2 regions of the Rhodococcus sp. NPDC078407 genome follow, and region 1 is predicted to be linked to the other one. Evidence: riboswitches for the same ligand, from Rfam matches in the RefSeq annotation. Region 1 holds a riboswitch; the other holds the start of a gene.

What was found. A riboswitch is a leader RNA that binds a small molecule or an ion and turns the genes downstream of it on or off. The one in region 1 is predicted to bind cobalamin.
Region 2: another riboswitch for cobalamin. It lies ahead of ACIGGF_RS11785 (magnesium chelatase subunit D family protein); the one in region 1 lies ahead of ACIGGF_RS06240 (ABC transporter substrate-binding protein).

Annotation. Positions count from the first base shown of each region.
Region 1 is NZ_JBITUQ010000004.1:46,952-61,563, forward strand. It holds gene ACIGGF_RS06190 (hypothetical protein) at 1-428, shown strand, start outside; gene ACIGGF_RS06195 (MarR family winged helix-turn-helix transcriptional regulator) at 532-975, opposite strand; gene ACIGGF_RS06200 (phenolic acid decarboxylase) at 1,035-1,562, shown strand; gene ACIGGF_RS06205 (DUF3237 domain-containing protein) at 1,564-2,019, shown strand; gene ACIGGF_RS06210 (PPOX class F420-dependent oxidoreductase) at 2,099-2,530, opposite strand; gene ACIGGF_RS06215 (tetratricopeptide repeat protein) at 2,527-3,006, opposite strand; gene ACIGGF_RS06220 (glyoxalase) at 3,293-3,661, opposite strand; gene ACIGGF_RS06225 (nuclear transport factor 2 family protein) at 3,722-4,192, shown strand; gene ACIGGF_RS06230 (ABC transporter ATP-binding protein) at 4,272-5,060, opposite strand; gene ACIGGF_RS06235 (FecCD family ABC transporter permease) at 5,057-6,082, opposite strand; gene ACIGGF_RS06240 (ABC transporter substrate-binding protein) at 6,079-7,107, opposite strand; cobalamin riboswitch at 7,150-7,275, opposite strand; gene ACIGGF_RS06245 (MFS transporter) at 7,283-8,476, opposite strand; gene ACIGGF_RS06250 (LacI family DNA-binding transcriptional regulator) at 8,523-9,575, shown strand; gene ACIGGF_RS06255 (putative bifunctional diguanylate cyclase/phosphodiesterase) at 9,680-11,032, shown strand; gene ACIGGF_RS06260 (TIGR03668 family PPOX class F420-dependent oxidoreductase) at 11,048-11,467, shown strand; gene ACIGGF_RS06265 (GNAT family N-acetyltransferase) at 11,610-12,164, shown strand; gene ACIGGF_RS06270 (hypothetical protein) at 12,146-13,129, opposite strand; gene lysX (bifunctional lysylphosphatidylglycerol synthetase/lysine--tRNA ligase LysX) at 13,429-14,612, shown strand, end outside.
Region 2 is NZ_JBITUQ010000009.1:83,330-97,941, forward strand. It holds gene ACIGGF_RS11760 (ATP-binding cassette domain-containing protein) at 1-1,667, opposite strand, end outside; gene ACIGGF_RS11765 (alkaline phosphatase D family protein) at 1,721-3,388, opposite strand; gene ACIGGF_RS11770 (cobalamin biosynthesis protein) at 3,375-3,803, opposite strand; gene ACIGGF_RS11775 (cobyrinate a,c-diamide synthase) at 3,815-5,209, opposite strand; gene cobO (cob(I)yrinic acid a,c-diamide adenosyltransferase) at 5,203-5,823, opposite strand; gene ACIGGF_RS11785 (magnesium chelatase subunit D family protein) at 5,834-7,783, opposite strand; cobalamin riboswitch at 7,824-7,974, opposite strand; gene ACIGGF_RS11790 (GNAT family N-acetyltransferase) at 8,060-8,536, opposite strand; gene mqo (malate dehydrogenase (quinone)) at 8,548-10,068, opposite strand; gene ACIGGF_RS11800 (alpha/beta hydrolase) at 10,244-11,284, shown strand; gene mtr (mycothione reductase) at 11,281-12,666, shown strand; gene ACIGGF_RS11810 (alpha/beta fold hydrolase) at 12,673-13,239, opposite strand; gene ACIGGF_RS11815 (cobyric acid synthase) at 13,346-14,612, opposite strand, start outside.

The sequences.
Region 1 (14,612 bases):
CGGCAGCTGTGTTTCTGACTATTGCCCTGCTCATAGTGCTGCCGAAGATCGACAACCGGCACGACCGCCTGGCCTTGTGGTCCGCACTGATTCCACTGCTGGTCGTGCTCGCGCAAGCGGGTGTGTACTGGCTGCTCGCGCGGTCCTGGGTGGAGCGACATCCCATGCCGCCCCTGATCCGCACGGTGTACCGCACCCTCCGCTTCATGAACGTTGCGCTGCTGGTCGGTGGGGCATGCGGAGTGATCGTGTGGTGTCCCCACGAACTCGGTACCGGTATTGCAGTGGTTTCCGTCTGGCTTTTCGGCGCTATCGAGTACGTCAACTACTTCCTGATTCGACTGTCGTATCCCCCGCGCCTCTGGCTGACGACCGTCAGCCAGTTGCGCACACCTCGCCTGGTCAGAGATCTGAACGCCAGCAGCTGACCCCCTCGGTGCACGGACGCGTCGTGCACTCGATGTGACATCCGGTGGCCTTTTCGAGGGTCAATGGCACATCGAGTGGACTGCAGGATCTCGGACATCGAAATCAGGAAACACGGCGAGCCAAAATCCTCGTGAGGTCGGCCAGAGCTGGCGTGGCCTCAGCCAGTGCTCGACGACCGGCCGGGGTCAGTTCGTCGAGCGCATCGGAGAGCACCTGAGAGCTCACCGCGTCGTACTCCACCAATAAGCAAATTGCCTTCGGTGATGCGGTGAGGGCCGCTCCACGTAGGTCGTCCGAGGCAGCCGATCTTTCGACGAGTTCGGCGTCGACCATTGCCTTGATCAGATTGCTCACGGTGGATCGAGCAAGGTTCAGGTGTTCGGCGAGGCTCCCCGGGCTCATCTTCGGCTCAGCAACGAGGGCTCGCATGACCTCGACGTGCGAGTCGGGGAGGTCCGGTAAACGGGCGGCTTCTCGCGTCGCACGAAGCAGCGACCGTCGCAGCGGTCCCAGTAGCCGACCGAGTTCGATCGCGGTGGAGTGCATGGTTCGATGGTCTCACAATTAGTTTTGCGGCAAACATAGTTTGGTGACAACATGGATTCATGAGCGCAGACACGACCGTCCAGAATCCTGTTCCGACTCAAGACCTCAGCGGCATCGTCGGTTACCGCTTCATCTACACCTACGCCAACGGCTGGCAGTACGAGATGTACGTCAAGAACGCGACCACCATCGACTACCGCATCCACACCGGCATGGTCGGCGGCCGATGGGTCAAGAATCAAGAAGTCGACCTCGTCCAACTCGACGACGATGTCTACAAGATCTCCTGGAACGAGCCCACCGGAACATCCGTCGTCGTCAACGTAATACCCGGCAAGCGACGTCTGCACGGCACAATCTTCTTCCCTCAGTGGATCGAGCTGGACGGTACGAAAACCGTTCTGTACCAAAATGACCATCTCGACGAGATGCGCGCCTACCGTGATGCCGGGCCTACCTACCCCATTTACGTGGTTCCCGAATTCGCCCGAATCACTCTGTTCGAGCACGTCGGTATCGACGACGAGTCGGTCGTGTCGGTTGCACCCACCGATCTGCCCGACGGTTTCGCCGACCGGACGAACTGACATGGGCCCCGAGCTGATCTTCATCGCACATCTGTCGGTGACCGTGGGCGAACCGATCGACCTGGGCGAGGTGGTCGATGGGCACCGTCGCCTGATCCCGATCCTCGGAGGGACCGTCGAGGGTCCACTATTGCGTGGCCGAGTCCTACCCGGTGGAGCGGATCACCAGATTCTCCGCACGGCCACACTCACCGAGTTGGACGCCAGATACGCGCTCGAGACCGACGAAGGCGAGCGAATCGCCGTACACAACATGGGCATACGAAGTGGCGCCGACGATGACATCGCCGCACTCCTCCGTGGTGAACAGGTGCCCCCCGATCGCATCTATTTCCGAAGCCAACCACGCCTGTCCTCCGCCGCCGGTCGCCTGGCCTGGATGAACGAAAGACTGTTCGTCGGATCCGGCCATCGATTGCCGAGCTCCGTAGAGCTGGACGTGTATCAGCTCACCTGAGGCACCGGTGCGTGCACTCGATGTCACATTCGGTGGCCCTTTCGATAGTCGATGTCACATTTGGTGGACACGAGGGGCGTCAGGTGAGGGACTGACCGTAGACATGGGTCACAGCGATGGTCACCAACACTCGTCGGTCGGCGACCATGGCTGCTCGGTATTCGCCCCAATCAGGGTGCTCACCGGCCGCGGCGCGGTAGTAGTCGACCAACGCCTCGGTTTCGGGGCTGTTCGGGGACGTACCCGGGCCGGTGAGGGTGACGGTTCCCTCCGCCGTTGCCCATGCCGTGCCGTCGCCGCTGGTCACTTCGAGAGCGGCGCGCGGATCTCTGCGCAAGTTGGCCGTTTTCGCCCGTCCCTCCGTGACCGATATTTGGATTGTCCCGGCGGCGCGATCGTAGAACGGCGTCACCGGAGACAGCTGCGGAAGGCCGCTGGACTTGATGGTGGCCAACACGCCGATTCGACTCTGCTCGAGAAGGACGTGTGGATCGAATGCACTGCCGGTCATGGATTCTCCTCAGGTCGTGTCGACAACTCGGCTGCGTAAGCACCGACCGCCCGCCTGTATCTTCCGAGCGCCGGGCCGGCTGCTCCGAGGGCACGCCGCAGAGCCTGCTCCGCATCCCCGATATCCCAGAGGATCAGCGCCACGAATGCGTCTCGTGCGGGTATGTATTCGTTCGCGCATTCGAAATCCTTGAGCACGTGCAGCGCTTCTGTCGGTCGCCCGAGGTTCGGCAATGAACTCGCCAACTGAATTCGGGCCCGATTCTCTCGGTCATCGTCGAGCCCGCCGGACAGGGACGCTTCGTACAACGGCACAGCAGCCGCTGGATTGTCCAGAAAGTCCTCGAGCGACGCACGCTCGAACAGTGCATGGGCAACCGGAAGCGATGCAGCAGAGAGCAACTGTTCCAACTCGACTCGCATTCGAGCGGGGTCGGAGTCATCCGCGTCGCGCCAGAATGCCGCTACCGTATCCACGACGCCTCCGCCTGCCGTAGCCCGATCGTCGAGCTCGATGACGTTACTCGCTCGGGTGACATCGTCACGCGCTCCATCGTCGCAGACACGGCTTGATCTCGACAGAAGGGTGTGGAGCCGTCCCTGTTCGAGCTGTCGGCGTCGGCACCGCTGTAGGTTCTCTTCGGCTTGGTCCGCGCGTCACGGGGCGACTCTCAGCGTTTTGCTTTCCTGTGAGTACTGTTTGCGTCACTGATGTACGTGGTCTTCCCAATATCGACCGGACCCATCTCCGTAGTCCTTTAAACTATTGTGCTGCAACAAATTCGATTCGATTACCCACTCCGTCGCGCGTGTGGAACCGTCGTCGCCCAGGAATTTCATTCGAGTCCGCCCACGCAACCGGGTAGCCGGCAGACGTCAACGCTGCAGCGGTCGCATCGACATCGACGACGAAGGCCGGGTGAGCCTTCCGTGCCGGTCGGAAGTCGTCCTCGATGCCGATGTGGACCTCACCATCAGGACCACCCACACCCGGCACCCGAAACCAACAACCCCCACGCACAGCCAACATCGGCGGCTTCGCGATCTCCTGCCAGCCCAGCGCACCCGCGTAGAACTCACGCTCTCGGTCTTCGCCGCCCGCCGGACATGCGACCTGCACGTGGTGAATCATCGAACGAACGTACCGCCATCTCGATTGACACGCCGGTGAACGGTAGGCAAACGTATGGGTATGCAACTGAGATTTCTGGCCGGCGTCTCGACGGCCTTCGCAATCAAGCTCTTGGTGATGCGAGCTCTGACAGTCCAGTTGCAACGAAATATCGAGGCTCTGAACAACGGCGATTACCGTCCCCTGCTGGCGTCGTTCCACCGAGACGCCGTACTCAAATTCGCCGACGGTGACAGCCGCTGGTCGGGCACCCATCGTGGCCGCCCTGCCATCGAGAAGTTCTTCCAGGACTTCGTCGCCGCCGGCATCAAAGGTCAGATCACCGAAATCTTCAGCGGCGGCGCACCCTGGCGAATGACGCTGCTCGTGCGCTTCGACGATCACGCACACTCGGCCGACGGCACCGAGTACTACAGCAATCGCACGGTGCTGCTGGTGCGTACCAGCTGGGGAAAAATCGTCTCGCAGGAAGACTTCTTCGAGGACACCACACGCATCGATGCATTCGAGAAGAAGCTGCGCCAACTCTGAAATCGCAGGCCCGGTCCTCCGCTGCGCCACTTCTGCCGGCACTCGATGTGACATCTGGTGGCCTTTTCGGGGGTCGATGTCACATCGAGTGGACTCCGGGGTGGGTAGGTGTGGGACGGCGATAGGTCACCTGTGGATAGTTGTCGGCATTCGTCACGCTGGCCTGCACGTTGTAGACCGTGCGAACCAGGTGCTCGGTGATCACGTGTGTCGGAGTTCCCGATGCCACGATGGTGCCGTTGTTCAGCACGATGATGCGGTCGCAGAACATCGCAGCGAGGTTGAGGTCGTGCAGGGCGATGTAGCTGCTGAGGGGTAAGCCAGCGACGAGGGTGAGGATGTCGAGTTGATGCTGGATGTCGAGGTGGTTGGTCGGCTCGTCGAGCAGTAGTTCCGTGGGCTGTTGAGCCAGAGCGCGCGCGATTTGGACGCGTTGGCGCTCGCCGCCGGAGAGAGTGTGCCAACGCCGGCTGGCTTTGGACGCCATGGCGGTGTCGTCGAGGGCCCGGGCTATTGCGATGTCGTCTTCCGCTGCTTCTCCGCCGAGTATTCCGTGGTGCGGTATTCGCCCGAGTCGGACGACGTCGCGGACGCTGATGTCGACGTCGGTGTGGGAGTGTTGGTCGACCAAGGCCACGCGCCGGGCGACCCGCCGTCGACGCACCGTGCGGAGGCTGTCTCCGTCGAGCAGCACGTCGCCACTGTCGGGCGCGACGATGCCGGCAAGGATTCGCAGCAGGGAAGACTTGCCCGATCCGTTGGGGCCGATCAAGCCGATGGTCTCCCCGGGCTCCGGCTCGAAGCTGATGCCGTCGAGAATGGGGTGACCGCCGCGTGTCCAGCGAATGTCTCTGGCGTGCAGTGTCATCTGGATCTCCTGAGCCGGAAGAGAATGAGCGCGAAGGCCGGGACTCCGATCAGTGCCGTGACCACTCCCACGGGTATTTCCTGAGGTGCGAACACTGTTCGCGCAATGGTGTCGACCCACACCATGAAGATGGCTCCGATGACCACCGTCGTCGGTAGCAGTCGGCGGTGCCGCGCCCCGACGAGAAAGCGAGCAGCATGTGGGAGAACCAGCCCCACGAATCCGATCGCCCCTGCGGCGCTGACGAGCGCGGCAGTGATCAATGCGGTGATGATCAGCAGGAGGATTCGCACCCATTTCACCGCAATGCCGAGGGATGCGGCCGCGTCGTGCCCGAAGGTGAATGCATCGAGGGCGGAGGTGTTGAACAGACACACTGTCACTCCCAACAGCGTGACCGCACCGCACAGCGCGACGTCCATCCAGTCGGCACCGCTCAAGGAGCCGAGCAGCCAGAACAACACGCCCCGCGTTTGTTCGGCATCGGCGGACGAGATGACGATGAACGACGTCAGAGCCGAGAACAATTGAGTACCAGCCACTCCCGCCAGTACGACTCGGTCGTTTCCACCACCCGCTCCAGCGGCGAGCAGCATCACCAGGACGAACGACAGCAGCGCTCCTGCGAATGCTCCGGTCGACAGCGACAGTGCGCCGCCGCCGACGCCGAGTACTGCAACGACGACCGCGCCCGTGGATGCGCCCGACGAGATTCCCAATACGAACGGGTCGGCGAGGGGGTTACGCAACAGCGACTGCATGATGGCTCCGCACAGTGCGAGGCCTGCACCGCAGACGGCAGCGAGCAGCGTTCGGGGCAACCGCAACTGCCAGACGATGCCGTCGTCGATGCGGCTCACACCTGCCGATCCGATTCCGATGTGCCCCAGAATGACTCGATACACGTCGGCTACCGACACACTGGCCGGACCGATCGTCACGGCCACGCCGATCGAGAGCACCAGCACCGCACACCCCCCGAGCAGAAGCGGGATCAGCAACCCGCGATCGGTTCGGGTCATCGGGTGGCCAGGCCCCAGTTCTGCAGGGCGGCAGCCACTTTCTCGACGCCGTCGACGGTGCGGATCGAGGGATTGAGGTCGGCTCCGTTGACGACGATGTAGCGCTTGTTCTCGACGGCGCTCAGTCGACTCGTGACGGAATTGGATTCGAGACATCCGATCTTGCTGTCGAAAGCATCACCGGCGATACTGCGTCGACTCAGGTCTGTCAGCACAAGCGCAGTGGGATTTCGGTCGAGAACGCTTTCCCAATTCACCTGTGGCCATTCATCGGTGGTGTCGGCATAGATGTTCTCGGCACCGACAGAATCAGTGATGATGCCCGACGAGCCGCAGCACCCGGCCATGTACGGGGTGTCGGTATCGGCGAACCAGTATGCCAACGTCACTCCCGCGGCGTCGACGGCATCGGACGCTGTCGCGAAGCGGTCCTGCAGATCGCCGACGAGCCGTTCGCCTCGGTCACGCACGTCGAAAATAGCCGCGAGATCCCGAATCTCGTCGTAGACGGTTTCTATTTCCAGCGGTTGGGTGCGGGCTCCGTCGGAGTTGACGCTCTCGTCGGTCTTGCCGGTGCAGTCGGTGGGCGAGAGGTAGTTCGGCACACCGAGTTGCTCGAACTGGTCACGGTCGGCCACACCTCCCGCCCCGAGGGTGCCGCCGAACGACGCCGAAACGAAATCCGGCTCGGCATCGAGCACCACCTCCAGTGACGGCTTGTTGTCCGCCAGCCTCGGAACCTTCGCGTTGTCGGTTTCGAGATCGGCGCGCACCGGGTCGGTCCACGTGGCGGTACCGACCATCCGGTCCGCGAGTCCGAGAGAAAGGAGGATTTCCGTCGAGCCCTGATTCAACGACACGGCGCGTTGGGGCGGCGCGTCGACGACGACCTCGCGTCCGCAATTGTCGATGGTCAGCGGATAATTGCCGGACGTGTCGGTGGACGCCTGCGGGGTCGCTGCGCTCGAGCAGGCGGCAAGGACAAGGATCGAGACAGCGCCGAAGACGGCGAGAGTGGTGCGCATCGAAGAGCTTCCTGCTTGGGGCTCGTGTCGCGGAGCCGCGGGTGGGGGTGAATCACGACGACCGAGCATTCGGACTTCGAGCTCTCACCCGTCACCGTTGCGCGCCAGCTCCGGAATTGCACCGGATTCCCTCGTTCGTCGCGTGCCGACCATATCCTGCGGGGTACCTCGACGGTCAGCGTGCCGTCACCGGCTCCTGGGCATGGTTGCGCGGAAAGGTCCTGCGCGCCGATACGACGACGATCAGCGCTGCCGCGACGAGCACGGTGGCAGCGGCAGTGACGGCTGCGATGCCGCTGACATCGACGACCACTCCGCCCACCAGAGCGCCGGTGGCGATGGCCAGCTGGAAGGCGACGACATAGATTGCCGAAGCCTTGTCCGCATCGGCCGGAGCAGCCCGCACCACCGCCGACTGGATGCACACCGGGAGTGTGGTGAATGCCATCCCCCACAACGCAATGGCCACGACAGCGAACACGGCGAAGCTGCCCGGCGCTCCACTGAGCGTGCACCACAGAACTGCCACCGCGACGGCAACGGCACCGAGGGCTGCAATGGTGGAGTGACGGGGCCAACGGTCGTACGTTCTGCCGATCACCCAAATGCCCACGACTCCGAACAGGCCGTACAGCATCAACATCAGCGTCAGAGTGGTTCCTGCCGAACCGATTGCGCGATCGACGATCAGAGCGAAATAGGTATACGCGGCGAAATGACCGAGGACGGCCAGAAACGTCACACCACACAGAATCGTCAGGGTGCCGTCGAGCACCCGTGGTGTCTTTTCGGTGTTCGAAAAAGTGCGACCGGCCGGTAGGGAGGGGAGTACGAAATACAAGGCTACCGCGATGGCGGTCGCCACCAGACCGAGAATCGTTGCTGCGGTGCGCCATCCGAGCCATTGCCCCAGTGCGGCGGTGAGTGGGTTGCCTGCAACCAATGCCAACGATGTGCCCGCATACACCGTGGCGATGGCCTTGCCTTGCTTTCCCGGCAGCGCAAGCGACGCCGCGACGGGCGCAACGACGGCCCAGAAGATGCCATGCGTTGCGGCGCAGAGCATGCGCGAGATCACCAGCATCGGGTAGCCGATCGATAAGGCCGAGAGAACTTGCGACAGTGCCAGAGCGGCAACGGTGATGACGACCACGCGTCGACGTGGCCACTCGCGCACGAACCTGATCAACGGCATCGTCATCACGGCGACGCCGTAGGCGTAGAAGGTCAGCAGGAGGCCGACGGCCGATTCGGTGACACCGAGGTCGCCGGATATCTCCGGGAGCAAGCCCACCGGCAGGGTTTCTGCCGTGACGTAGATGAAGGCGGCTGCAGCGAGCACGAGCAGCTTCGGAGTGGGTGACGACATGATGTGTATCGTTACACACCGTGTGTTGCCGCGCTACAGTAGGCCGGTGAACACTCGGGTGACCATGGCCGACGTCGCCGCGGCCGCGGGCGTTTCCACGATGAGTGTGTCCTACACCTACAACCGACCGAGCCGCGTTTCCGACGCCACCAAGGACCGCGTCCACGCGGCAGCGGCCCACCTCGGCTATACCGGACCCAACCGCGCGGCCCGATCGTTGCGCAGTGGCAAGCACAACAGCATCGGAGTCGTACTGGGAGAAAAGCTCACCTACGCATTCGAGGATCCGCAGGCTCGACGTTTCCTGTCCGGAATCGCCGACGCGTGCCTCGACGCCGACACCGCACTGATGATGCTGCCGAACCTGCACCGGGACAACGACAATGCCCGAATCCGTGACGCCCAGGTCGACGGATACGTGGTGTGGACCACCGAGCGCGACGACCCACTCCTCGACGTGCTCGTCGACACCGGCCGCCCCACCTGCATCCAAGGTGGGCCCGACCATCCGGGCCTGGAGTGGATTGCCATAGACGACCGCGCCGCGGCGGACGCCGTGGCCACCGTTGCGTTGGAGCACCGCAAACACCCGGCGATCGTGGCCTTACGACCCGATTCGCGACGCACGTCGTCGGTGACACACGGCGCGGACCCGTCGAGCATCTCGATGCCGGTCACGCGCGCCCGACTCGACGGTTACCGCGACGCGTGCGTGCGTCTCGGCATCGACTGGTCGACGGTGCCGACCCTGTTCACGACTCACAACGGGCGCTCAGAGGGTGATCGTGCGGCGCGTAAGCTACTACAGGACAATGCAATCGACACATTGCTCGTGATGAGCGACGAGCTCGCCCTCGGAACGCTCGATGCGGCGGCGGCGTCCGGAATCGACATTCCCTCGACTCTTGCCGTTACCGGATGGGACGACTCCGACGCCGCAGCGGCCGCGGGGCTGACCACGGTGGCGCAGTCCCTGTTCGACCAAGGGCGTTCGGCGGCTCGGTGGGTGCTCGGACTGAGCGAGCACGTGGACGCCGCCGCCTGGAAGGTACAAGAGCGACGCTCGACAGGACCCGAAAATGGGCCGCAAACCAAGTAGAACGTGATCTAATAGGTCGTAAAAAGGGGATGAGCCCGGTTTATAGCGTGATAGCAAACTCTGAGCTAGTATCCGTTGTGGCTGTCCGGCCATGAGGGGGAACTGTGAGCCGAGAGCACGACGCGCCGCCCCGTCATGTCGCCGTCACCCGGCACGATGCGCTGACCGGGCTTGCCAGTCGTGAAGAAATCCTGGCACTCATCACAACCGAGTTCGACGACGACAGCTCGGACAACCACTTCAGCGTCCTACTGGTCGACATAGACGGATTTCGGGAGTTCAACGACGCACTCGGGCCGGCCCTGGGCGACGAACTGCTGTGCATGATCGCCGACCGACTCGTCGCGTCTCTGCGCCCCGGTGACACCATCGGCCGACTGGCCGGCGACGAGTTCGTCGTCATCGCACGTCGATGCCACTCCATCGCCGCCCGCGCGATGGCCTCCGGATTCGCCAGCATCTTCGAGCCCGCCTTCGAGCTGGGCAGTCGACAACTGACCCTCACCGCCAGCGTCGGGGTCGCCTCCACTACCGACATCGACATCAGCGCAACGCAATTGCTTCACAATGCCACGGCAGCGATGCACGCCGCGAAAGCCGTCGGACGGAACAAGCATCACGTCTTCACCGACGAGCTGCATCACACCAACCGCACGCGCCTCGAACTCATCGAACGGCTCCGCGGCGTCGCCATGGTCGAGCGCGAACTGACAATGGTCTACCAGCCCATCGTCGAACTGGCGACAGGGAACGTCGTCGGTGCAGAAGCCCTCATCCGATGGGACCACCCCGAACTCGGGCTGCTGATGCCGGACACCTTCATCCCTCTCGCCGAGGACGCGGACCTCATTGTCCCACTGAGCATTTGGATCATCACCGAGGTGGCGCGCACGATCGCCGACTGGCAGGCCCGCGACATCCACCTCCAGATCGGAGTGAACGTCAGCCCCGCGCACTTCGCAACGGGAAACCTCGCCACCGACGTCATCGCCATCGTCGACGCCTACCGCATCGAACGCGGACGGCTTGCAATCGAACTCGCCGAATCACAGACCCTGCACGATCTCGACGCCGTGCACTATCAACTCCGCGACGTCCAACGCCACGGCGTTCTCATCGCCATCGACGACTTCGGCTCCGGCTTCTCCTCCCTCGAGCGGCTCGCCACCCTACCCGTCGACATCCTCAAGATCGACAAATCCCTCACCCAACACCTCGACAGCGACAACCTGCATCGACGCCGCGCCATGATCACGCTGTGTACAGCCCTCGTCGACGTCACCGCCACACTCGGCAAAGACACCGTCATCGAAGGAATCGAGACCGCAGAACAACTGCAGATCTGCACCGACATGGGCGTAACCTTCGGCCAAGGACACCTACTCGGGCGGCCCATGTCCAGCGCGGCACTCGAACAACTCATCGCCCGACACAGCACCCACAGCGAATCCGCTTAACCCGAGGAACCGAACGTGAAGATAGACAACGAAATTCAACGCTTCACCGACGTACCCCGAGCTCAGCTCTCCACCATCAACCCCGACGGCACACCACACCTGGTTCCCATCGTCTTCGCCGTCGCGCCCACCGGCGATCGCATCTTCACCGCCATCGACTGGAAACCCAAGACAACCCAGAAACTCCAGCGACTCGACAACATCCGCGCCGACCCCGCCGTCAGCCTCATCGTCGACCACTACACCGACGACTGGTCCCAACTCTGGTGGATCCGCGCGGACGGTAACGCCCACATCGCCGACTCCTCCAGCACCGAAGGCACTCTCGCCACCGACACCCTGGTCGCGAAATACAGTCAATACGAAAACAACAGACCCAATGGTCCAGTCATCATCATCGAAAAACTGTCCTGGCGATCCTGGTCGGCTTCCTGACCCGCATCGCACCCCCGTCCCACTCGATGTGACTTTCGATGGCCTTTCCACCCGTCGATGTCACATCGAGTGGACCTACGGGAGGCGAGTGAGCGCGGAAAACCGCTCGCCGATATGCCGCAGGGCCGCCAGACTGGTCATCATGGTCCCTGCACCTCCCGAATGGATCGAGACCGATCGCCTGGTCATTCGTCGCGAGTCGGCGCACGATGCCGTCGCCGTTGCCGAAGCGATCGCCCGCAATAGAAGTCGACTACTGCCGTGGATGGGATGGGTGACGGACGAAGCTGCCCAGGTCACCGTACAGATGGCTCGTATCGCAGTTGCGCGCGAGCAATGGGAGGCCGGCGAGATGTTCGATTTCGGAATATTCGATCGCGCCGACGGGTCGTTCATGGGCAAGATCGGAATGCATCGCCGAATCGGTCCGAGCGGAATCGAATTGGGGTACTGGCTCGACGCCGACGCCGAAGGACGTGGGGTGATGACCGAGGCGACGGCGAGGCTCGTCGAAGAAGCACTCGAGTTGGATGACATCAAACGTGTCGAAATACATTGTGACGCAGCTAATTCGAGGAGTATAGCCGTACCCGAAAGGCTAGGTTTTGCTCTGGATCGCGTCGAGCATCGGTCGATCGCTGCCGCGTCCGAGACCGGCCGACACATGGTGTGGGTGTATCAGCCGGATCGTCGATAGATCCGGTCCGTTGTCGGACGCGCTCTGACGTTGGGACGCTCGCGTGCCTTGGCCTGTTCGTAACGTGCCCGCAGATCCGACAGCACCCGTTCCGGATCGTCGCGTACGTCGCTCGGAAGGTGCGTCACCACGATGAGACCGGCGTTCTGCGCGCGCTCACGTCGCTCCACGGTCGCTCGGTGTGCAGCTGGCGACAGGTGGTACTCGAGCGAGTCGATTTCCCAGTCCAGTGCAACGTCGTCGAGCCAATTATCGGCGATGAGTAGGAACTTTCCTTGCGCGTCGAAGATCGCCACATTGTGTTGCATTTCCGGAAGTCCGCTGCGGGCGTACAGCTTCTGGGCCTGAGCTTCGGCCACGGAATGTGCGCCCGCAGCCAACTCCCGCAACACTCGACGAGGCATCGCAGTTCCTCGTGTACTGCCGGCGTCGAGTTCCTTCAGGATCGCCTCCACAGTGGCCGCACCCCGCTGCACGACGCTCGCGATCAAAGCCATGCACTGCTCGGTGTTCCTCATCCGGCGAACCGCATCGCACAAACAGCGGACAATCGGCGCGACGCGTAGCCCCGATTTGATCTCTGCCATGGGCATCCGCCATGTACGTTCCACCGATGCGAAGCCCACAGATTTGCGATGTTGCGACTCGGGAATGAGCGCGAACGTCTCCTCGAACGAGCCGGAGGTACCCAATCCATGCAAGGCCAATCCGGCCCGACCACTGATCACAGCATCGCGGCCACAGTAGATCGACACAGCAGTCGCCCGTTCCACAGGCGTCAACGACCGGTTCTTCAGGAACACCAGTCCGGGTAGCGCCCGAGACCAGATGCCGTCGGGCAGGGTGCGTCGAACAATTGTTTTCGACGCCACCCCGAGCTCGAGCAGCCGCGCCGTCCGTACCAATCCACGATCCGACGCAGCCGCGATCACCTTCGCATCGATTTTGGCGCCGCCCCGCTTCATAGCCATGATGATGCGCTTGCCGGACGAGACGACTTGCCTATGACGATGGGAAACACCTTGGGCTGTGGATAACTCGGACCCTGTGGACAAACGCCGGGCAATCCGATGTGAACAACACGACGCTCGGGGTCACCCGGCCCCGAGATGGGCACCCGAGGTCCACTCGATGTGCCATTGACCGTCGAAAAGGCCACCGTCGGTCACATTGAGTGGGCGGGGCGGCAATTGATTGTCCGACTCGAGATCGACGGGGATACCGTTTACCGTGCACGGGTGCATTCTGACTTCGGGAGTGAGATATGACGGCGACAGCAGCTTCCTCGGAGCGGTCCGGCTCTTCGGTTCCACGGTCGTTTTCGCCACCCGAGCGCGGTCGTTTGCGGGAGGTTCCGCATATCGCGGGGCTGGTGCTAGGGGTGTTCGCGGCGGCGGTGTTTCTGTGGAGTCTGTCGCCGACTCTTCGTTACTTCGTTCACGTCCCTCGCGAGTATGTCGACAGGTACTACTTCGATGCTCCGGATACGAGCTTGTCGTGGGCGCTCGTTGTCGGGCTGTTGGCGGCGGCGTTGGCGAGTCGTAAGCGGATTGCGTGGTGGTTGCTGACCATCTATCTGGTGTTGTCGGCGATCACCAATATCGTCGAGGGAGTCGAAGAACAAGACGTCAGTTCGTGGATCGCGCTGGGGGTCCATGTCGTAGCGGCAGGGTTGCTGATTGCGGCCCGGAAGGAGTTCTACACCCGCGTCCGTCGTGGCGCGGTGTGGAAGGCGCTCGGCGTCCTCGTTGCCGGAGCGGCGATCGGGACGATAATCGGGTGGGCGCTGGTTGCGTTGTTCCCCGGGTCGTTGCCGGAGAGTCAGACATTTCTGTGGTCGTTCAACCGCGTCACAGCGTTGGCGACGGTGGACAACGAACAGTTCGACGGCAGGCCCAACGGATTCGTCAACACGGCATTGGGACTGTTCGGCGCAATGGCGCTGTTGGCTGCCGTGGTCACGCTGTTCCGATCGCAGCGGTCCGGCAATGCGCTCACCGGTCGCGACGAGTCGGCTCTGCGCGGCCTGCTCGACAAGTGGGGCGCCGACGATTCCCTCGGCTACTTCGCAACCCGCCGCGACAAGGCCGTCGTCTTCGCCACCAGCGGCAAGGCGGCGGTGACGTATCGCGTCGAGGTCGGGGTGTGCTTGGCCAGTGGGGATCCGATCGGCAACCCGGAGGCCTGGCCGCATGCGATCTCGGAATGGTTGGACCTGGCCGAGAAGTACGGTTGGACGCCGGCTGTCATGGGGGCCAGCGAGATCGGTGCGACCGCCTACAGGCGGGCCGGTTTGAGCGTCCTCGAACTCGGCGACGAAGCAATCCTGAAAACCAAAGATTTCAACCTCAATGGACGCGAGATGCGCCCCGTGCGTCAGGCGGTCAACCGGGCTCGCAAGGCGGGTGTCGTGGTCACCGTGCGTCGTCATCGCGATATCGCGACGGA
Region 2 (14,612 bases), on a different contig from region 1:
ACTCGCTTTTCGTCCCATACGGGCTCGTCGGATTCGTACGCCTGCCCGGTGCTGCCGAACACCAGGAATCTGTCGAAACTGCGGGCGAACCAGCGGTCGTGCGTCACCGCGATGACGGTCCCCTCGAATGCGGCGATCGCGTCTTCGAGAGCGTCGGCCGACATGAGATCGAGGTTGTCGGTCGGTTCGTCCAGCAGCAACAGCGTTGCGCCGGACAGTTCCAGCAGAAGGATCTGCACGCGGGCCTGCTGCCCGCCCGAGAGATTGTCGTACGACTGCTCGGCCGCTCGGGCCAGACCGTAGCGGTCCAGTGCCCTACCAGCGGCCTCTCTACCCATACCGTCGCGGTGTTCGTTGCCCATGTGCAAGATGTCGAGGAGTGTGTTGCCCGCCAGATCCGGACGAGTGTGGGTCTGCGCGAACAGCCCGGGCCGGACGCGTGCGCCGAGCACCGCGGTGCCGGTGTGCGGAACCGGATCGAGTGCGAGTTCCTGGACCGGCTCGTGCTCCTTCTCGGGATCCGTGCCACCGTTGGCAAGCAATCGCAGGAAGTGCGATTTGCCGGAACCGTTGGAGCCCAGCACGGCGACGCGGTCTCCGTACCAGATCTCGGTGTCGAACGGCTTCATCAGGCCGGTCAGTTCCAGAGCCGAACAGACCAACGCGCGCTTGGCCGTTCGTCCGCCTCGCAGCCGAACGGTGACGTGCTGCTTCAACGGCACTGCCTCGGGAGGCCCGGCCTCCTCGAACTTGGCCAATCGCGTTTGTGACGCGTGGTAGCGAGCGGCGACGCCGTCGTTGAACTTCGCCTTCTCGCGCAGACGCAACACCAGAGCCCGTAGTTTGACCAGTTCCTCGTCCCACCGCCGCCGCAGCTCGTCGAGCCGAGCATTCCGGTCCTCCCGGGCGGCGTGGTAGGTCGCGAATCCCCCGCCGTGCACCCAGGACGTCGCGCCGCTCACCCCCGGTTCGAGGGTCACGATTCGGTTCGCGGCGTTCGCGATCAGTTCGCGATCGTGGCTGATGAACAGCACCGACTTGTCCGAGTCGCGAATGGTCGCCTCGAGCCACCGCTTACCCGGCACGTCGAGGTAGTTGTCCGGCTCGTCGAGAAGCAACAGGTTGTCCGGCCCCGCGAACAGCGCTTCGAGCACCAGACGCTTCTGTTCGCCGCCACTGAGCGTCGATGCGGCGCGCCACTTGGCCCGGTCGAACGACATACCGAGCGCAGCGGTGGTGACCTTGTCCCAGAACGGTTCGAGGTCGTAACCGCCCACGTCACCCCAATCCGACAGGGCTTGCGCGTACTTCATCTGGGTCTTCTCGTCGTCGACCTCGATCATCGTGTTCTCGGCATCGTCGAGTGCCGTGGCCGCCGCACGCACGGCCGGCGACGCCACGGAGAGCAGCAGATCGCGCACGGTCGAGTCGTCCCGCAGCTGACCGACGAACTGCCGCATCACTCCGAGCGAGCCGGAACTCGACACCGAGCCCTCGTCGGGGGTCTCGTCACCCGCGATGATCCTCGTCAGCGTGGTCTTGCCGGTTCCGTTGGGGCCGATCAGCGCCGTCTTGGCACCGTCGCCCACTCGAAATCCGACCCCGTTCAGCAGCTGCCGCCCGTCTGGCAGAAAGTAGACGATGTCGTTGAGTTCGAGGTGGGCCACAGCGAACCAGCCAACCTCATCGGCCGAGCGATGGCCAATCGTTTTCTCGTTCTCTACGCCAGAGCCAGACTCGACGTCTCGGTCAGCACCTGCTCACCCGCATCGTCGACGTGCGCGTGGCGCACCTGCAACCGCGCCGAATCGCCGTGCAGCGTCAGCAACATGACGCCGTTGTCGAACCACGGCCCCGCCTCGGCTTCCCATTCGACTCCGGACGGTCCTACCTGAGCAGCACGCGCGAGCGTGGACAGAATTCGGGCCGCGGGTCGCTTGATGGCCAGCTTGTTGACCGCACGGATCGGGAGATCGAGCGGATTACGGAAAGGCGACATCGTCAGCTGATACGTTGCCGGCACATCGCGTCCGCCCACACCGAAATCCGCGTTCGCCACGTAGGAGCAATGCACGTCGCCCGACAACCACATGATGGAGGCGGGCTTGTTTTCCCCGCGCGAGAGCTCACGCGTCAACGCAGCCATGTCGTTGAAGGAGTTGGTGAACGCGGCCCAGTGCTCGAGGTCGAGCCCGATCCGCATCTTCTCGGCCACCTTGGCCGACATCGAGCCCCAACTTCCCTGCGCCACAGCCTCGTTCCACTGCTCGAGGTAGTGCAGAGCAGGCAGCATCAGATAGGGCAACGACGACCCGAACAGCAGGTGTCGCGGAGTGGCTTCGAGCGCACGCTCACGTACCCACTTCCACTCCTTCGCGTCCACCATTTCTCTGTTGTTCGGATCCAGGTTTCGCGAACATCGCGAGTCGATCATGATCAGCCGCGTGTCGCCGAAGTCGCGGTAGAAGCTCCAGCGTCCGGTCTCGGGCCTGCGATCCACTCGTATCGCGAAGTCCGCCAGAAGTTTTTCCCGATCTGCGTCGGTCTCAGCAGATCGAACCGACGCGTACATCTCGTCCCCCGCCAATTCCTTCGGCGACAGATTGCCCAGGTGTTGGTACACCCAGTACGACGAGTAAGCGCCGATCACCCTGTCGTTCCACCACGGCCGAGTCTCGATATCCCGACGCCAGGACGCGGAGGAATTCCAGTCGTCGCGCAGGTCGTGATCGTCGAGGATCATGCACGACGGGATGCTCGCCATCAGAGTCCGAACCGGCTCGAGCCCCCACGATTCCTGGTACAGCCAGGAGTACTCCTCGAAGTCGCAGATTTCGTTCTCCGCATCGGTACCGACCGCGCTCGTCGGTCCCTGCCCAGCTTGCCGTCGCGCCTGCAATCGCTCGACGATCTCGGGCGAGGGGTCGTCGGCATAGACCTGGTCACCGAGAAGTAGCAATGCCTGTGGCCAGCGGCTCGGATCCTCCTCGATAAGAGCGTTCCCGAGTCCGGCAAGCGCGTCGGCTCCGATCTGTTTCAGAGACTCTTCGCTGTAATTGTCGCCTCGCCTACAGGATCCGAACGCCAACGTGACGGGTCCGAGGGCGTCTACCGTATGGATCGCTGCCCGCCGGCCTTCCCGCGGCCACACCTTCTGCTCGTCGACGAACACCTCGTAGTGCACCGCAGAATTGGCGGGCAAGCCTTCGAGTGGAACCAGCGCGTAGTGATGGCCGTGTACGCCCCAGGTTCGTTCGGCACCGCGGACGCCGACATCGGTCACCACCGTTACAGTCGTCGATTCGGCGGTCTCGAACCAGAGGGTCGCGGTTTCGGTGCCCACGTATCGGACGATCGGGCCGAGGAGGACAGGGCTATCGGAGGTCATTCGATTCACAGTGCCCTCGTCCGTCGGCTTTCGCCAGTCCGTGACGCAGATTCGTGGGCACGTCGGCCACTTCCGCGACCGCGACGACCGTCGGCCCGCATACCGATCTCGGGATCAGCAACCGCTGTGCCGAACCGGCCAGGAGTGCTGCGGCTTCGGCCACACTGACGCTTCCGACGGCGTCGAGAACCCGTTGCGACGCGTACGGAGTCCACACCGACGACAACTCCTCGGCCGAGTAGATCACTCCTCGGATCCCGAGGTTCGAGGACGCTGCTGCCACCAGATCCGATCTGCGGTCGATCGAGGCGATCGCCTCGACACGCCAGTGCGGCTGCAGCACCAGCGAGATGGCCCGCAGGACTTCCTCAGCACCGACACCGCCTCGGGCACCTATTCCCACCACCACTCGCACGGTCGAATTCCCTATACGTGCGCGTAATCGACTGCCGCGGAGACGAATCGGCTGACCGCATCCGGATTCCCCGCTGCGTGCGTGTGTAGGTACGACGCGTGAACGCCGCCTCGAACGAAACCCTCGCGCGCCGCGGTTCTGCCGTCGGCCAGCTGTCGATGCCACCCCCAGGCCGACGGGGCGCTATCACGCGTCGCGACGAGCTTCGTGCGGTGGAATTCATGCCCGGTGACCCGTGTTCCGACATCGAACAGCGCCGAGGATTCGAGAGCGACGGCGTCGCGATACCCCAGGGTGAGCGTGTTTCCGAACTCCGCATCGACATCGACGACGCCTGCCATCGCGTGGCCGTCCAATCGTGTTGCCAGGTAGAGCAATCCAGCACACTCCGCATGAATGGGTAATCCCCGCGCCGCGGCTGTCCTGATGTCGGTCAGCAATTGCCCGTTCGCTGCCAGTGCAGCGGCGTGCTCCTCCGGAAATCCGCCCGGCAGCACCACTGCTGCTGTGCCCGTGGGCAATCCGTCGCGGAGGGGGTCGAACACCGCGACGTCGGCCCCGGCGGCTCGGAGAAGTTCTACGTGCTCGGTGTAGCCGAACGTGAACGCGGGCCCACCCGCCACCGCGACGACCGGGGATCCGTCGGACCTGCGCACCTCGTCTTCCGGTGACCACTGCGGCGCTGTCACCGACGATCGAGCCAAGGCGCTCACTGCCTCGATGTCGACGAACTGCGAGACCAGTGCGCTCATAGCGTCGACTGCGTCGGTGGCGGCACCGCCGTGTTCGACGGCGGTGATCAGACCCAGATGTCGTGACGGCACCACCAGTTCGCTCATTCGCGGCAGCGCGCCGAGCACCGGCACACCCACCCGCTCGCACGCCTGACGCAGCACATCCTCGTGACGCTGACTGCCGACCCGGTTGAGAATCACACCGCCGATGCGGACGCTGGAGTCGAACGTCGAGAACCCGTGCAGCACAGCGGCGAGCGACTGACTGTGCCCGCGGGCGTCGACCACCAGGATCACCGGGGCACCGAGCATCGCCGCCACCCGTGCGGTCGATCCCTCGGCGGACGCCTCGCCGGGGCCGGTCATGTCGATCTTGCCGTCGAACAGTCCCATGACGCCTTCGACGACCGCGATGTCGCAGCCTCGACTGCCGTGCCGGAACAGTGGCCCGATTCGGTCGGCACCCACCATCACGCCATCGAGATTGCGCCCCGGCAGTCCTGCTGCCAGGCCGTGATAGCCGGGGTCGATGTAATCCGGACCCACCTTGAACGGTGCGACCTTTCGGCCGGCCGCACGTAGTGCGCCCATCAACCCGGTGGCCACCGTCGTCTTTCCGCTGCCCGACGCGGGGGCGGCAATGACCACCGCGGGACACGACGAATTCACCATTCGATGCCTCGCTGTCCTTTGCGCCCGGCATCCATCGGATGCTTGAGCTTGGCCATTTCGGTGACCAGATCCGCGGCCTCGATCAACTCGGCCGGCGCATCCCGCCCGGTGATGACGACGTGTTGGTTGCCCGGTCGGTGAATCAGAACGTCGACCACCTCCGCGACGTCGACCCAACCCCACTTGAGTGGGTAGGTGAACTCGTCCAACACGTAGAAGCGGTGCGACTCCTGCTCGATCCGCCGCGCGATCTCCCGCCAACCCTCCGCCGCTGCCTCGGCGTGGTCGACGTCGCTCCCCTTCTTACGAGTCCACGACCAGCCCTCGCCCATCTTGTGCCACTCGACGGCTCCGCCGACGCCGGTGCTCTCGTGCAGTTCGCCGAGAGTCCGGAACGCCGCTTCCTCGCCGACTTTCCACTTGGCACTCTTGACGAACTGGAACACCCCGACATCGAACCCTTGGTTCCACGCCCGCAACGCCATCCCGAACGCGGCGGTCGATTTGCCCTTGCCCGGGCCGGTATGGACGGCGAGGACGGGCAGATTGCGGCGCTGACGCGTCGTGAGGCCGTCCTGCGGAACGGTGCCGGCGGCGGGTACACCCTGAGGCATCGCGTGCCCCCTACGCCGCTGCGCGAACGACGGCGGTGACTTGCTCTGCCGACAGGTCCGCAAGCGCCACGTAGCCGCCCCCGAGACACGCAGCGAAATCGGCGGCCAGTCCGAGACGGACCATGCCCGATTCGCAGTCGACGACGACCGAGGCGATCTTGTCCGACGCGATGCGGGCCGCGGCGATGCGGGCGCGGCCGACAGGGTCGGCGCCTCCGGTGGCTCGGCCATCGGTAAGCGCCACCACCAGTGCGCGGCGCAGCGGGTCTCGAACCCGTTCTCGCAGAACGAGTTCCCGGGCCTTCAGGAATCCCTGCGCCAGCGGAGACCGACCACCGGTCTTCATGTTGCGCAACCGGGTCACCGCTACGTCCACCGAGGACGTGGGCGGCAGTACCGTCTCGGCTTCCGTGCCGCGAACGGTGATGACGGCAACCTTGTCACGGCGTTGATACGCATCACGCAGCAGCGACAGCACCGCTCCGGTCACCGCGGAGAGTCGATCTCGCGCCGCCATCGATCCCGAGGCGTCGACGACGAAGACGATCAGGTTGCCCTCACGGCCTTCCTTGATCGCCCCACGCAGATCAGCGGGCTCGAGCTTCAACCGGCCCGAGGTGCGGCCGCGGAGGACCTGATGCTCGGCGGCAGCAAACAGAGTTCCGACCAGATGCAGCCCTCGGCCTCGCTCGACGGTGGGCCGTACCGACCGTCCGTGCGACGAGCGCGACCGCGAGCGTCGCCCCGGCGCACCCTCGCCCACTCCCGGGACCTCGAGCAGCCGGGCCTTGAACTGCGCACCCGGGGTTCCTGCTTGCTTGCTCGTGCCCGCGCCGGAGGGCTGCGGCTGGGAGTTGTCCGAGGTGTCGGCCGACGACGAAGAGGACTCCGAGGACTCGTTCCCGTCGGCACCGTCCGGCACGGGCGCTCCGCCGTCACCGTCGCCGTCCCCGTCGGGGGTCGGATCCGGATCGGGATCCGGTTGCTGCTCGGCCTGTTCCGCAGCGTCGCGCATGGCGTCGTCCAACTGCTTGTCGTCGATGCCCGGCTCGTCGAACGGATCGCGGCGACGCCGATGCGGTAGCGCGAGTTCGGCGGCGATTCGCACGTCCTCCTCGGTCACCTCGCTCGCGCCCCGCCACGCGGCGTGGGCCGACGCCGTGCGCGCCAACACCAGATCGGCGCGCATCCCGTCGACGTCGAAGGATGCGCAGAGGGCGGCGATGCGCCGAAGTTCCTTGTCGCTCAACACCACATCGTCGAGGATCTTGCGGGCCGCCAAAATTTGCTCGGCCACGGCGATGTCGTCGTCGCGGAATTGTGCGGCGAACGCGTGCGGATCACGCTCGTAGTTCATCCGGCGGCGGACGACGTTCATGCGAACGTCGACATCACGCGATGCCGTCACGTCGACGGCGAGACCGAACCGGTCGAGCAGCTGCGGTCGCAGCTCGCCCTCCTCCGGGTTCATCGTGCCGACGAGTACGAATTGTGCTGGGTGCGAATGTGATACGCCGTCGCGCTCGACGTGGACGCGGCCCATCGCCGCCGCGTCGAGCAGTACGTCCACCAAATGATCATGCAGCAGATTCACTTCGTCGACATACAGAACTCCGCGGTGCGCGGCCGCGAGCAGACCGGGCTGGAAGGCGCGTTCACCGTCACGCAGGACCTTCTCGAGGTCGATGGAGCCGACCACACGATCCTCGGTGGCCCCCACCGGAAGCTCCACGAGCTTCGCCGGGTGCGAGCCTTCTTCGTCTTCGACTGCCGGAAGCAGTGTCGCGAGCGCTCGCACCACCGTCGATTTCGCAGTGCCCTTCTCGCCGCGCACCAGCACACCGCCGATACCGGGATGTACGGCACACAGAATCAGCGACAGCCGCAGCTGGTCCTGGCCCACGATCGCACTGAACGGATATCCCGGTTCGGGAACACTCCCACTTTGCTGCACAGCCAATTCCCTTCGTGCCCGGAGTTCCGCGCCGGACGTTCGGTCGAGATACGCGAAGCCGGGCGGCGATCTGGCTGACAGGGGAATCTCCCGATAGAAGAAACTCCTGAACACAGTGGCGGGACCGCGCCTGATTGACACAGGACTTCTCCGCAACCGACTTCGAACCGAACACTACCGCCGAACGAACGAATGCCACACACGGTAGGTCCGTGTGTGGCATTCGTTCCAGGACTGGAGCCTGCGGAACGACCTCGCTGGTAGTCGAGTACTGCGAGAGGGTCAGGCCTCGCTCCACGCGGTGCCGCCACCCCGACGCATCGGGGTGTGCGGAATGCCGTCTTCGAGAACTTCCTCACCGTCGGGCAGGAAGCCGTGCTTGGCATACATGTCGACGAGGTAGCTCTGAGCGTTGATGCGGCACGGCGCAGAACCGACCTCGGCCAGCGCGGCCCGCAGAATGCGCGTGGTGTGGCCCTGTCCTCGGGCAGAGCGCTGGGTACAGAGGCGGCCGATACGGAACGCCTTCTCGCCGTCGTCGTGCTCCTCGAGCAGGCGAAGAGTACAGACCACTTCCCCGTCCCGTTCGAGCCAGAAGTGCCGTGTTTCGGTCAGCAGGTCACGCCCGTCCAACTCCGGATATGCGCACGCCTGCTCAACCACGAACACCTCGACACGCAGCTTCAACAGGTCGTACAACGTGTTGTTGGACAGGTCGAGTGCCCAGGATCGTTTGAGGGCTGCTGCTTGCGTATTCATACCTTTTGCTATCACACACCCGTGGGCTGTGCGACTTCGCGCGTGCTTTCGAGCTCCAGTGTCTTGGACGTCCAGCTCCAGACCTCGTCGAACAACGAGCTCGACTGGGCCAGCTTGACCCCCAGAGACGGAATCATTTCCTTCAACTTGGGCTGCCACGCGTCGTACTTGTCGCCGAAGCACCGCTGGAGTACGTCCAACATCGCCGGGACAGCGGTGGACGCACCGGGCGAAGCACCCAGCAATCCGGCGATCGTGCCGTCCGCCGCGTTGACCACAGCGGTGCCGAACTCGAGCACACCACCGCGCCCCTTCTTGCGGATGACCTGCACTCGCTGACCCGCGGTGACCAGTTCCCAGTCCTTGCCGATCACCGAGGGCGCGAACTCACGCAGAGTGTCCACGCGGTCGGCCTGAGACTGCGCCAACTCGCTGACGAGGTACTTGACGAGCCCGAGTTCGGTCACGCCCACGCCCAGCATGGACATCAGGTTGCCGGGCTTCACCGAGCCTGGAAGGTCGGTGATCTTGCCCTGCTTGAGGAACTTGGGTGACCAGCCTGCGTAGGGGCCGAACAACAGCCCCTGCTCATTGTTGATCACGCGCGTGTCCAGGTGCGGCACCGACATCGGAGGAGCTCCGACGGACGCCTTTCCGTACACCTTGGCCGAATGCTGCGCGATCAGCTCCGGGTTGGTGCACCGCAGCCATTCTCCACTGACCGGGAAACCGCCGAAGCCCTTGATCTCCGCGATGCCGGACTTCTGCAGCAGGTGCAGTGCGCCTCCGCCGGCCCCGACGAAGACGAACTTCGCGTTGACCGTCTTCTTGGCACCGGTGCGCTGGTTGGCCACCTTGACGTCCCAGGTGCCGTCGGATTGCTTGGTGATGTTGCGCACGTCGTGACCGAAGTGCACTGTGCTGCCCGCGGCCGACAGGTAGTTCAGCAGCTGCTTGGTCAAGGCTCCGAAATCGACGTCGGTGCCCTCCTGACTCCAGTTCAGTGCCACCGGATCGGAGAAGTCGCGGCCCTTCGCCATCAACGGCAGTCGTGCCGAGAATTCGTCCTTGGAGTCGATGTACTCCATGCCCGCGAACAACGGATTGGATACGAGTGCGTCGTAACGAGCCCGCAGGTACTTCACGTTGTCCTCGCCGTGAACGAAGCTCACGTGAGGGATGGGGTTGATGAAGTTCTTGGCATCGGAGAGCACTCCGGTCTCGATACCGTGTGCCCAGAACTGCCGGGAGACCTGGAACTGCTCGTTGACGTTGAGCGCCTTGGCAATATCGACGCTGCCGTCCTTGTTCTGCGGTGTGTAGTTCAGTTCGCACAGCGCCGAGTGGCCGGTTCCGGCGTTGTTCCACGCGTCGCTGCTCTCGGCCGCCGCGGCGTCGAGGCGCTCGTAGACGTCGATCGACCAGTTCGGCTCGAGCTGACGGAGCAGCGCACCGAGGGTGGCGCTCATGATTCCGGCACCGACCAGAACGACGTCGGTCTTGATCCGTTTACCCTGCTCTTCTGTGGACACTGGAGAATCGACTTCCTTGTCTGTGGCGGTCTCGACGGGAGAACTGTGCTGTCAAGGGCTGTTCACCCGATGCGGTCAGGTTACTAGCTGGGCCTACCCCATCGGACACCACGTCAACCCGCTCTCGATTGTGCTTCTCGGACGTCGCCTGCGGCGCCCACTACAGTTGTGATCTGTGACTACCTGGGTGCCCGACGTCCTCGGCGACGGCTACGAGCAGACGACCATTCCACTCGGTGACGATCCGGACGGCGAAGGGCAGGTCGAAGCCACTCTCGTCCGGTACCAACCGCCCGGTACCTCGAACTTCGAGCGCGCGGTGATCTACGTGCACGGTTTCACCGACTACTTCTTCCAGCGACACATCGCCGAGCACTTCGCGGCGATGGGCTACGCGTTCTACGCATTGGACCTCCGCAAATGCGGACGGTCCCGCCGTGCGGGGCACACAGCGCACTTCGTGACCGATCTGGCGATGTACGACGTCGAACTGAACGAGTCACTGAACCTGGTGCGCACCGAGCGTGGGGACGCCCCCGTGCTGCTGATGGCGCATTCCACGGGCGGACTCATCCTGCCGCTGTGGCTCAACCGCCTCAACCGCCGGGAAGGCGGCTCCGCCGGCCTCGGTCTGGCAGGCGTCGTCCTCAACAGTCCGTGGTTCGACCTGCAGGGTCCACCCGCCATTCGCAGCGTCGGCACGGCTGCTATCGACGTCATCGGCCGATTCCGGTCCAAGGCGCAAGTACCCGGTGGCGGCCTCGACACCTACGGCTTGTCGCTCGCCGCGTCCGAGAACGGCGAATGGGACTACGACCTGGACTGGAAGCCGCTCGCCGGCTTCCCCATCACTTTCGGTTGGATTCGCGCTGTCCGCCACGGGCACGCGGAGTTGCATCGAGGCCTCGACATCGGCATTCCCTCGCTGATCCTCCGTTCCAAAGTGACGCACTTCTCACGCCGGTACAGCTCTGCCGTCGATGCCGCAGACGCAGTGCTGGATGTGCGCCAGATCGCTCGCTGGGCCGGGTGCCTGGGCGACCGCACCACGATCGTGCCCATCGAGGGAGCCCGCCACGACGTGTTTCTGTCGACCGAGGACGCACGTGCGCGGGCGTTCGAGGAAATGGACGAGTGGATCGAGTGGTTGCACCGAGGCGAGAGCACCGACCACGCGTCGGGCAAAGACCACAGCGAGAGCGGGCACATTTCATGAGCGAGCATTTCGACGTCGCGATCATCGGCTCGGGATCGGGCAACTCCATCGTCGATGCGCGCTTCGACGACAAGAAGATCGCTCTGCTCGAGGAGAACCCGACGTTCGGCGGCACCTGCCTGAACGTCGGCTGCATCCCCACCAAGATGTTCGTGTACGCAGCCGAAGTGGCACTGACCGCACGTAATTCGGCTAAATACGGTGTCGACGCACATGTCGACGCGGTGCGCTGGTCCGACATCGTCGACCGCGTCTTCGGACGTGTGGACCCAATCTCCGAGGGCGGTAAGCGGTACCGCGCCGAGGGCACCCCCAACATCACGCTGTTCGAGGGGCACGCCACCTTCACGGGTCCGCGCACCATCGACACCGGCACCGGGACCGTCATCACCGCCGATCAGATCGTGATCGCAGCCGGATCCCGCCCGATCGTTCCGGAGGCCGTGGTCGATTCGGGTGTCGTTTACCACACCAACAACGACGTGATGCGGCTGCCGGAACTTCCCGAACATCTGGTCATTCTCGGATCCGGTTACATCGCAGCGGAATTCGCGCACGTGTTCTCGGCTCTGGGATCGAAAGTGAGCATCATCGCGCGCAGCGGGGCTCTACTGCGCGCGAACGACGCCGACATCTCACGCCGGTTCACCGAGCTCGCCCGCGCCAAATGGGACGTGCATCTCGACGCCGGCGAGACCAAGACGATGTCGGAGAACGGTCGGCACGGCGTCGTCCTGGCGGACGGCACGAAGGTGCTCGGAGACGCATTCCTCGTGGCGATCGGTCGCGCGCCCAACGGCGATCGGCTCGGTCTCGATGCAGCCGGCATCGAACTCGACGACGAGGGCCGGATCGTGGTCGACGAGTTCGGCCGCACCGCCGCCGAGGGAGTGTTCGCGCTCGGCGACGTTTCTTCTCCATACCAGCTCAAGCACGTGGCCAACCACGAAGCCCGGGTAGTCCAACACAACCTGCTGCAGGACGCGTGGCACGGCGACACGTCGGCGTTGCGCGCCAACGACCATCGCTTCGTTCCCGCGGCCGTGTTCACCGATCCGCAGATTGCCGAGGTGGGCATGACCGAGCAGCAAGCGCGTGACGCGGGACTGAACATCACGGTCAAAGTTCAGAACTATGGCGACGTTGCCTACGGCTGGGCCATGGAGGACAGCCAAGGTCTGTGCAAGATCATCGCCGAGAAGGGCACCGGAAAGATACTGGGCGCACACATCATCGGCGCGCAGGCCCCCACGTTGATTCAGCCACTCATACAGGCGATGAGCTTCGGACTGTCCGCTCAGGACATGGCCCGTGGCCAGTACTGGATTCACCCCGGCTTGCCCGAGGTGGTCGAGAACGCATTGCTGGGGCTCGACCTGTAACCCCGGTCACCAGGGGCTGGTACGAAGCACGATCTCGGTGGCCAGCGCCGCCGACGCGTCGGCGGGAATGTTACGGATGCCGTCGAGTTGGACCACCCGGAAATCCGAGTAGACGAACCGCCCGCTGGCATCGGCGGACGGCCGACCGAGCGAAGACCCGACGACCAGTGTCGTCGGCAGTTCGACGGGCGGGCAGTCGGCCGCTCGTATGGAGCCGTGCTCGTCTGCGATAGCCGGGTGACAGCGGTTCACTGCAATCAAGCTGGCGAAGCGACCGAATGTTCGCGCAGCCAGCGTCCACGCGGGTTCGGCACCCGCACCGCTGCCGACCAGGTGCACCCACGAGAGCTTCAGCTCGTCCAGAACCGCCAGAATGGCGTCGTCGCTGACGCCCTCGACGCTTTCCAGCGCAACGGTTTTCAGGTCGGAATTGTGCAGCCGCTCACTGACGGCGTCGTACACATCCACCGGATCGCCTGCATCGGGAAGCAAGAGAACGGCGTGCCTGCTGTCGGGGCCTGCAACCCGCACCGAACAACGGCCACCCGCAGCACTCACATGCGTGAACTCCATGGGGACGACGGTACTGCCTCGAGTCGCGGCAGAGTGACTGAAGTCCCTCGGTCGACCGAGTCACGAACCGAAGACCTGGTGGGGATGCCGTTAGGACTCGCACACATCACGACACGTGGTTGACGATCGTGTCGAGCCCCGGATCGACGCCGTTCTCGATGAGGTCGAGTACGGCGTCGATGTCGAGGTTGTTTTCCACCAAGTCGGCCAGCAGGTCCAACTGCTGCTCCCGCAGAGCCGCGACCGACGTTGTGGGGGCCACCACGAAGCCCGCGCGGCCCGATTCGCCCGCGACCCAGGTCAGGAACGAGCGCCGGAAATCGTCGGACTCGAGCAGACCGTGCCAATGGGTTCCCACGACACTGCCACGCACACTGCCCTCGCGAACACCCGACGCTGCAGTCAGCAGTGCATCGTCCCCACTACGAACAACTCGTCCGTGATGAATCTCGTACCCGGACACGGAATGTGCGCCGAACCGCTCTGCCCGACCCGTCACTTGCGCCAGCGTCTTCTCGACCGCGAACTCGATGTCGAGGTCGAGGAGACCGAGCCCCTCGACCACTCCGACACCCGACTCGACCGCGTCCGAGATGGTGCGGCCGAGCATCTGGTAGCCGCCACAGACACCCAGAACCGGCCTACCCACAGCGGCGCGCTCGGAAATTGCGCGAGCAAGACCGGTGCGCCGCAACCACTCCAGATCCGACACCGTGGACTTGCTGCCCGGGACCACGACCAGATCCACATCCTCGAGCCGAGACGGCTCGGTTACCCAGTGCACCGACACCCCGGGCTCGCAGGCCAACGCCTCGACATCGGTGGTGTTGGAGATTCTCGGCAACCGCACCGCCGCGACGCGCAACCACTGCGAGCCGTGCGGTGGACGCGGCCGCCCCACCGGAGCATCGGGAACGGTCCCCAGAGAATCTTCGGCGTCCATCCACAGGCCGTCGGCGAACGGGACGACGCCGTACGTCGGCCGTCCCGTCAGCGCGCGCAGCTGATCGAGGCCTGGTGCCAGCAGCGCTGGATCACCGCGGAACTTGTTGATCACGAAACCCGCAACGAGCGCTTGATCCCCCGGAGACAGCACCGCCACCGTGCCGAACAGATGGGCCAGCACTCCCCCACGGTCGATGTCTCCCACCACGATCACCGGCAGGGACGCCACCGTCGCCAACCCCATGTTGGCCAAATCCGTGGCGCGCAGATTGATCTCGGCGGGCGAGCCCGCGCCCTCGCAGATCACCACATCGAATTCTGCACGCAGAGAAGCCAACTCGTCCGCCACCACGGCGCGCAACAACTGCCGATGCTCGATGTAGTTGCTCGCACTCACCTGCGCCACGGCCCGCCCCCGCACCACCAAC